Regions from separate parts of the Megasphaera sp. DISK 18 genome, predicted to be linked through region 1. Evidence: riboswitches for the same ligand, from Rfam matches in the RefSeq annotation. Region 1 holds a riboswitch; each other region holds the start of a gene.
The links. Region 1 has a riboswitch for S-adenosylmethionine ahead of A0U42_RS04985 (methionine ABC transporter ATP-binding protein). Riboswitches for the same ligand answer to the same signal wherever they lie in the genome.
Positions count from the first base shown of each region.

Region 1 (2,191 bases):
AGGCGGCATGGAAGAAACGGAAACGGCCATCTTATTCAATGCCAACGTGCCGACAGAAGAAATCTACTCGGCCCCCAAGGCCGACGCCGTAAACGGTACGGTATACAGCACGCGGCCTCTCGTCTACAACGGCAACACCATCGATCAATTCCACCTGACCTTTAAGGACGGCAAGGTCGTCGACGCCGCCGCAAAAGTCGGTGAAGACGTCTTACAGAAGCTCGTCGCCGTCGATGAAGGCGCCGGCCGCCTGGGCGAAGTGGCCCTCATCCCCTACGCCTCGCCCATTTCCCTGTCGGGCATCTTATTCTACGAAACCTTATTCGATGAAAATGCCTCCTGCCATTTAGCCCTGGGCGCGTCGTACCCGACCTGCCTTGAAGGCGGCACAGAACTCGACAAAGAAGGCCTTTCTAAAGCCGGCCTCAACGATTCCATGATCCACGTCGACTTCATGGTCGGTTCCAAAGACCTTACCATTACGGGCCTAAAAAAAGACGGCACCGTCGTCCCTGTATTCACCAACGGAAACTGGGCCGAGTAAAGATTACTTATTGACAACGGCAAAAAGCCGTGCTATTATAAGTTGCAACAACGATATACCTTTCATCCAGAGCAGCTGAGGGACTGGCCCGATGACGCTGCGGCAACCCCCATTCGGGAAGGTGCCAAGTCCACCGGAACATTCCGACAGATGAAGTAACACCGTATTGACGGCCGTCATCTGCATGACGGCCTTTTTTATTGTCTTTATCCCCTGTACGCCTGGCTCAAGGAGTGATACTGTGATTACCTTAAAGAACATTACCAAAACCTACGGCGGCGCTGCCCAAATCCAAGCCTTAAAGGGCATCAACCTGACCATCGAAGACGGCGAGATCTTCGGCATCATCGGCAAGAGCGGCGCCGGTAAATCGACCCTCGTCCGCTGCATCAATATGCTGGAAAAACCGACCAGCGGCGAAGTCATCATCGACGACAAAGACCTGTGCAAAATGAGCGAATCTCAGCTTCGGGCAGAACGCAAAAATATCGGCATGATTTTCCAGCACTTCAACCTCCTCTCATCGCGGACGGTTGCTGAAAACATCGCCTTCCCCTTGGAACTGGTCGGCGCCTCGAAAGACGTCATCCATAAAAAAGTCGAATCCCTGTTGGAACTGGTCGGCCTCAGCGACCGCGCCGCCAACTATCCGTCTCAACTCTCGGGCGGCCAGAAACAGCGCGTCGGCATTGCCCGGGCTCTTGCCAGCGACCCCAAGATTCTCCTTTGCGACGAAGCGACGTCGGCCCTCGACCCGCAGACGACGAAATCTATCTTAGAACTCCTCCAGGACATCAATCAGCGCCTGGGCATTACCATCGTCATCATCACCCATGAAATGGCTGTCGTCCAAAACATCTGCCATCGGGCAGCCGTCATCGAAGGCGGCGTCATCAAGGAAATGGGCCGCGTCGTCGACATCTTCACCAATCCCCAGTCCCAGACCATGAAAGACTTCGTCACGTCGGTCATCAACATGGAACTGCCGAAGGGGATCAAGAATCTCGGCGTCTCCGACCAGCCTACGCCGGACCACGACATGCTCGTCCGCCTGCGCTTTAAAGGCAAGGCTACCCACGAACCGGTCGTCTCGGAAATCGTCAGCACCTTCCACGTCAAGGTCAGCGTTCTCTACGGCAACATCGACTACATCCAGGATGAACCCTTCGGCTACTTGATCATCGTCATCATGGGCGATATGGAAACCCAGGCCAAGGCCTTCTCGTATATTAAAACATTACCGATAGGAAGTGAGGTATTAGGTTATGTCCCAAGAAATCATTAAGTTAATGCTCCAAGGCATTGAAGAAACGTTCTATATGGTCGCCGTGGCCACGGTCATCGCCGGCATCATCGGCATTCCCCTGGGCGTCACCTTAGTCACGACCAGCAAGGGCCACATCCTGCAAAACCTCTTCATCAACCGGATTTTGGGCACCATCGTCAACATCATCCGTTCCGTGCCCTTCATCATCCTCATGGTGGCTATCATCCCCTTGACCCGACTCATTGCCGGTACGTCCATCGGTACGGCCGCAGCCTGCGTCCCCTTGACCATCGTCGCCATTCCCTTCCTCAGCCGCCTCGTCGAAACGTCGATCCGCGATGTCGATTACGGCCTCGTCGAAGCGGCTGAATCCATGGGCG
Region 1 covers NZ_LUGJ01000021.1:39,033-41,223, reverse strand. The annotation lists gene A0U42_RS04990 (aminopeptidase) at 1-544, shown strand, start outside; SAM riboswitch class I at 604-701, shown strand; gene A0U42_RS04985 (methionine ABC transporter ATP-binding protein) at 786-1,829, shown strand; gene A0U42_RS04980 (methionine ABC transporter permease) at 1,810-2,191, shown strand, end outside.

Region 2 (2,191 bases), on a different contig from region 1:
TCTTGACGCAGTCGTTCCAGTTCAGAAAGAACGGTTTTGCGGTTTTGCGATTCGAGACGAAGCTTCAGGAGTTCTTCCCGGTCGGCTTCCATTTGAGCTTTTTCCTGGCGCAGCCGGAGGAGTTCTTCTCGTTCTTCGCCGGCAATCATGGCCGGTGTCTTTTCGGCGTCCGCCCGGCTGTCATCGACCCAGGGGCCGTCGTAGATAGCCATTAAGTAGATGCCTAAGGATTGGGCGGCCATGTGTTTGGCTTGTTGGATATCTTCAAAGACATCGCTCAACCCGACGAGCTCATCGTCGGTCTTCAACATTAAGAGGTCGATCATGCCCATGTAGGAATCGTCGCCTGTCGTCTGGGCTGTGGCATAGCGTTCCAGACGAATCGTACCGGCATAGATTTCAGTGGCATTTCGTTTCGATGCGTAATAGGTATTGATGAGGAGACGGTCCGGTGTCCGTTCGTATATCCGCAGGATCATGGCTTCTTCCCGCTCCGTGCCGTTATAGCGGATGAAGGCCAGGCTTTCGCGCTGCAGTAAGGTATTTACCAATCCTTGGGTACGATACCATTTATCCCAGATTTCTACGCGCTTGGCCAAACGCAAATCTGCCGTTTTACAATGGGTGGCAAAGTCAAAATAAGGGTCGTTGAAAAATATATCTCTTGGCCGCAATTTGGTCATCATAATCATCCTTTCTTTCTATCTATTCATTATAACGTTTTCTGTAACGGATGTAAAAATATTCTTCAGGAAGTGTGGAGGTGAACGGGTACGTCGGAATTTTTTTAGAAGGACAGAACTCATGTTTGCTATACCAAAAAAGAACTTGCAAAATAGAGGGGTTTGAATTATAATGAACCAGTAAATCAAATAAAGAACCATCAAGAGACGACGGAGGGACTGGCCCTATGATGTCGCAGCAACCTTCATAAATGAAAAGGTGCTAATTCCAGCAGTCTTATACTGGCAGATGGGGATTGGAAGCCCCTCTCATGACAGTCATGAATGAGGGGAATTTTTTTTTAAGGAGGAAACCTCATGGTGAAAAATCGTGAATTCTTTACATCTGAATCCGTAACCGAAGGGCATCCGGATAAAATGGCTGACCAAATTTCTGACAGCATTTTGGATGCCATTCTTGCAAAAGATAAAAATGCCCGCGTTGCTTGTGAAACCTTAGTGACTACCGGGATGGTCCACGTCGTCGGTGAAATTTCGACGACGTGCTATGTCGATATTCCGCACATCGTTCGTGAAACCATTCGTTCCATCGGTTATACCCGTGCGAAATACGGCTTTGACTGCGATACTTGCGGCGTCTTGGTATCCCTCGATGAACAGTCGCCGGATATTGCTATGGGCGTCGACGATGCCCTCGAAAAGAAGGAAGGCAATACGGACCAGTTCGACACCATCGGTGCCGGTGACCAGGGGATGATGTTCGGCTATGCCACGAATGAAACGGATGACTACATGCCCCTGCCTGTTTCCTTAGCGCACCGTTTGGCACGCCGCCTGGCCAGTGTTCGTAAAGACGGAACGCTTTCTTATCTCCGTCCGGACGGCAAGACCCAAGTCACCGTCGAATATGAAGACGGCAAACCGGTTCGCATCGATACCATCGTCATTTCGGCGCAGCACAGCCCGGAAATCACGCGTGAACAGATTGAAAAGGACCTCCTCGAATTCGTCATCAAACCGGAACTCCCGCAGGGCTTATTCGATGATAAGACGAAGCTCTTCATCAATCCGACGGGCCGTTTCGTCATCGGCGGTCCTCAGGGTGACTCCGGTCTGACCGGTCGTAAGATCATCGTCGATACCTATGGCGGCATGGCTCGTCACGGCGGCGGTGCTTTCTCCGGGAAGGATCCTACAAAGGTCGACCGTTCGGCCGCTTATGCCGCTCGTTACGTCGCTAAGAACGTCGTCGCCGCCGGCCTTGCCGATAAGTGCGAAATCCAGTTGGCATACGCCATCGGCGTAGCTCGTCCCGTTTCAATCCACGTTGAAACGTTTGGTACGGGCAAAGTCGACAATGAAAAAATTGTCGGACTCATTGAAAAGAATTTTGACCTTCGTCCGGCTGGCATCATTGCCATGCTCGACTTACAGCGGCCGATTTACAAACAGACTGCTGCTTATGGCCACTTCGGCCGCAACGATCTCAACCTGCCTTGGGAACAGAC
Region 2 covers NZ_LUGJ01000034.1:13,486-15,676, reverse strand. The annotation lists gene A0U42_RS07645 (hypothetical protein) at 1-686, opposite strand, end outside; SAM riboswitch class I at 878-979, shown strand; gene metK (methionine adenosyltransferase) at 1,041-2,191, shown strand, end outside.
Region 2: it holds a riboswitch for S-adenosylmethionine, as region 1 does, so the genes downstream of both, metK (methionine adenosyltransferase) here and A0U42_RS04985 (methionine ABC transporter ATP-binding protein) in region 1, are expected to answer to the same signal.

Region 3 (2,191 bases), on a different contig from region 1:
AAGGAAAATCCGGTGCCGCCATGGACAAGGCGACGGCGTCGGGCCGGCTCAGGCCCAAGTCATATAGGTCAGAGCGTTTCGTAAACAGTTCTTCCGGCGTCCCGTCAAAGGCCTTGGTATGATTGCCGATGACGATGACCCGTTGACAGTATTCTGCAAAAATATCCATATCATGACTGATGATGAGGATGGTCATGCCCTTTTGATGAAGTTCGCTCAAAAGTTCCATGAGCTGCTCCTTATCTTCACTGTCCTGACCGCTCGTCGGTTCATCGAGGATGAGATACTGCGTATGCATGGCGATGGCCGAGGCGATGGCAACCCGCTGTTTTTCACCGCGATTGAGGTTGGGCGGATACGATTCGGCAAGCTCCGTCAGCTGCGTCGCCTTCAAGGCGTCCTCAACAGCTTCTTGGATCTCAGACTCACTCATGCCCAGCTGCTTCGGTCCATAGGCCACTTCTTCCCGAACCGTCGGCCGAAACATCTGCCGTTCCGGCCGCTGGAATACGTAACCGATAAAATGGCTGCGAACGGAAGCATCGTCACCGTTTATGACCTTGCCGTTATATACGATTTCACCGGAAACGGGCTTTTCAAGCCCCATGAGCAAGCGAGTCACCGTCGTCTTCCCACAGCCGTTGCGGCCGCCGAGGCCGATGAACTCACCTTCACCGATTTGCACATTTACACCTTCCAATACGGGAACACCGCTACCGTAATTGAAACTGACATCCTTCATTTCCAGCATCTTTCTCTCCCCTTCTCTTTGAAGACAAAAAAAAACCTTTCCATCCCTATAAAGGGACGAAAGGTTCAGATTCTTCCGCGGTACCACCCAAATTGACTCAGTAAGTCCAGCTCTACATGTACGGCCTCACGGCGATACACGTTTCTTTGATAGCGGTGGAAATACACCGTCGCACCCTACTGGTCACCGTTCAGGCCGCATCTCCCGAATCCATTCTATCCGCCGGTCTGCGCCGAACTTCCACTGCCATCGGCTCGCTGTAGCTGCCACAATCGGATATACTCGTTTCGTTCATCGACAACATTTATGATTTGCTTTAGATTATATAATGGCAGTGGACTCTTGTCAAGATAGAAGAACCTCAAAACAGGTTTCTCGTTTAAAATATAATTTTTTTGCACCATATTATTTCAAATTGACACTGATTATCGAGTATTTTCATATTGACAAATTGCCCATTCATGGTAAACTATTACACAAGACAATTGAAACGACATTTATCCAGAGCGGCGGAGGGACTGGCCCTATGAAGCCCGGCAACCGATAACACGGTGCTAATTCCTGCGGAAACTATTCCGAGAGATAAAGAACCAAGACCAAGCCTCTTTCTCTTTCGGGAAGAGGCTTTTTTTCATGGATAATGGCGAAGCAAAAAGGTCTGACTATTCTATTAACAGGAGGTATAACTCATGAAAAACTTCAAAAAACTTTCCGTTCTCGCCGCTGCGGCCCTGATGGCCGTTGCATTCTTAGCCGCCGGCTGCGGCAGTGATTCCCAGACGACGGCTTCGTCCGACAAGAATGTCACCGTCACCGTCGGCGCAACCCCCGTTCCCCACGCGGAAATCCTCAACGAAATCAAACCGCTCTTGGCCAAAGAAGGGGTCGACCTCAAGGTCGTCGAATTCACGGACTACGTCAAACCGAACCTGGCTTTGAATGATAAGGAACTGGATGCCAACTTCTTCCAGCACACGCCGTACCTCGATAAATTCAACAGCGAACACGGCACCAAATTAAAAGCCATCGCCAAAATCCATGTCGAACCGATGGGCATTTACTCCCGCAAAATTAAAGATTTGAAAGATCTTGCAAACGGCGCGAAAGTCGCCATCCCTAACGACCCGACCAACGGCGGCCGTGCCCTCCTCATCCTTCAGAGTGCCGGTCTCATCACCCTTAAAGACGGCGGCAACATCACCTCCACCGTCCAGGACGTTGTAAAGAACGATAAAAACCTCCAGTTCGTCGAACTCGAAGCTGCTCAGATTCCCCGCTCCATCGACGATGTCGATATCGCCCTCATCAACACCAACTTTGCTATGGAAGCCGGCCTCAATCCTTTGAAGGACGCCCTCTTCTTGGAACCGAAGGATTCGCCCTATGCGAACGTCCTCGTCGTCCGTGACGGCGACGAAAACCGTCCGGAAATCCAGAAGC
Region 3 covers NZ_LUGJ01000025.1:1,113-3,303, reverse strand. The annotation lists gene A0U42_RS06150 (energy-coupling factor ABC transporter ATP-binding protein) at 1-751, opposite strand, end outside; SAM riboswitch class I at 1,246-1,340, shown strand; gene A0U42_RS06145 (MetQ/NlpA family ABC transporter substrate-binding protein) at 1,441-2,191, shown strand, end outside.
Region 3: it holds a riboswitch for S-adenosylmethionine, as region 1 does, so the genes downstream of both, A0U42_RS06145 (MetQ/NlpA family ABC transporter substrate-binding protein) here and A0U42_RS04985 (methionine ABC transporter ATP-binding protein) in region 1, are expected to answer to the same signal.

Region 4 (2,191 bases), on a different contig from region 1:
GACGACCTTAAGGCTGTCACCGCCGTAGAAGCGGCTTGTTTTCCGGCAGCCGAGGCGGCATCGGAAGAACGCCTGCGCGGCCGTATTTCCTACTTTGGCCGTCATTTTTGGCTGCTCTTTGGCGACGATGGGACTCTTATTTCTTTCGTCGACGGCATGGTTACGGATCAACGTGATTTGACGGACGACCTCTATGGGGATGCCTCTCTCCACGACGAAAAGGGTGCTTGGCAGATGATTTTCGGCGTCAATACATTGCCAAGTCATCGGAAACACGGTTATGCCGCATTACTTCTCACGAAAGCTATCGACGACGCCCGCAAAGAAGGCCGCCAGGGACTGGTCTTGACCTGCAAGGATAAGCTCCTGCATTATTATGCTAAATTCGGCTTTAAAAACGAGGGACTCAGCACCTCGGAACACGGTGGAGCCGTTTGGTATCAAATGCGCCTTACTTTTTAATGAAGGCGGATAAAGGCTTCTTTATACGTAATTTTAACTTTTTTCTTCATTTTTTTCATAAAATGCCTTGACAAGACGCCTTACAAAGTGTACAATTCCAGTAACGTTTCAAGCGAATCGTTGTTGTATACATTGTATAAGAATGAGGTATGTCATTATGGGGTACTTAAAAAAATTGACCATCATGTGTTGTACGATATAATCGTATTGTACAGCCATCTATCATAGGACAATACAATACGAACCTATTCATCCAGAGCAGCCGAGGGACTGGCCCTTTGACGCTGCGGCAACCTACGTAGGTAAGGTGCCAATTCCAGCAGGATTTTACCTGGCAGATGAAGTCATGGGCATACGTTTATTTCTTGCGCCATCTGCTTAGTACAGGTGGCGCTTTTCTTTGGGCAAAAAGGAGGGCTTTATGGAGCACGTCGCAAAACACGTGACCGACCTCGTCGGTCATACGCCGCTACTGGAGCTGACCCGCTGGCAGGCGGTACACGGCATCAAAGGCCGGGTCCTGGCCAAGCTTGAATACTTCAATCCCTTGGGCAGCGTCAAGGATCGAGTGGCCGTGGCCATGATCGACGCCGGGATACAAGCCGGGAAGATCGATCAGGATACGGTCATCATCGAACCGACGAGCGGCAACACCGGCATCGGTCTTGCCATGGCCGCTGCTGTGAAGGGCCTGCACCTCATCTTGACCATGCCCGATACGATGAGCCTGGAAAGGCAGAAAATCGTCAAGGCATTGGGGGCTGAAGTCGTACTGACACCGGGCATCGAGGGGATGCGCGGCAGTATCGGCAAGGCTGAAGAACTGCGAAAGTCTTACGGCAACGCCTTCATTCCGCAGCAGTTCGACAATCCGGCCAATCCGGCCATCCACCGGACGACGACGGCCGAAGAAATCTGGCGCGATACGGACGGTAATGTCGATATCTTCATTTCGTCCGTCGGCACCGGCGGTACCATTACCGGCACGGCTGAGGGGTTAAAAAGCCATGACCGGGAGGTACAAATCGTCGCCGTCGAGCCGAAAGACTCGGCCGTCCTTCGCGGCGGAAAGCCCGGGCCCCACGCCATTCAGGGGATTGGCGCCGGCTTCATTCCCAGCGTCCTCGATATGTCACTCGTAGATGATGTGATCGACGTATCGAATGAGGATGCTTATGAACGGGCTCGGGAAGTGGCCAAGACCGACGGCCTTTTAGTCGGCATCTCGTCAGGTGCCTCCTTACAGGCGGCCCTAACCGTCGCCAAGCGGCCGGAAAACGAGGGCAAGACCCTCGTCGTCCTCTTGCCGGACGGCGGCGAGCGCTATTTATCTACGTCTTTATTTGAAGAAGGCCTGTAAGGGCCAGCAGTCGGTATCGAGGGGGAAAAGATATGAAGCATAAAAAAATCATAGCGGTACTGACTGTCACGGCAGTCCTCACGGCGGCCGGTCTCTTGGCCGGCTGCGGTCGTGGGACTGATGAGGACACGCTTACCTTGACCAATGTCTCGTATGATCCAACACGTGAATTATATAAAGAATATAATGAAGCCTTTCAAAAGCATTATAAAGAGCAGACCGGGAAGGATATCCGCATCGTCCAGTCTCACGGCGGTTCGGGCAGCCAGGCCCGATCGGTCATCGAAGGCAGTCGGGCTGATGTCGTGACCCTGGCCCTGTCGTATGACATCGAACGCCTGGAACGGGCCGGCCTCATCGATGCCGGTT
Region 4 covers NZ_LUGJ01000056.1:52,655-54,845, reverse strand. The annotation lists gene A0U42_RS10375 (GNAT family N-acetyltransferase) at 1-462, shown strand, start outside; SAM riboswitch class I at 709-807, shown strand; gene cysK (cysteine synthase A) at 884-1,822, shown strand; gene A0U42_RS10365 (sulfate ABC transporter substrate-binding protein) at 1,855-2,191, shown strand, end outside.
Region 4: it holds a riboswitch for S-adenosylmethionine, as region 1 does, so the genes downstream of both, cysK (cysteine synthase A) here and A0U42_RS04985 (methionine ABC transporter ATP-binding protein) in region 1, are expected to answer to the same signal.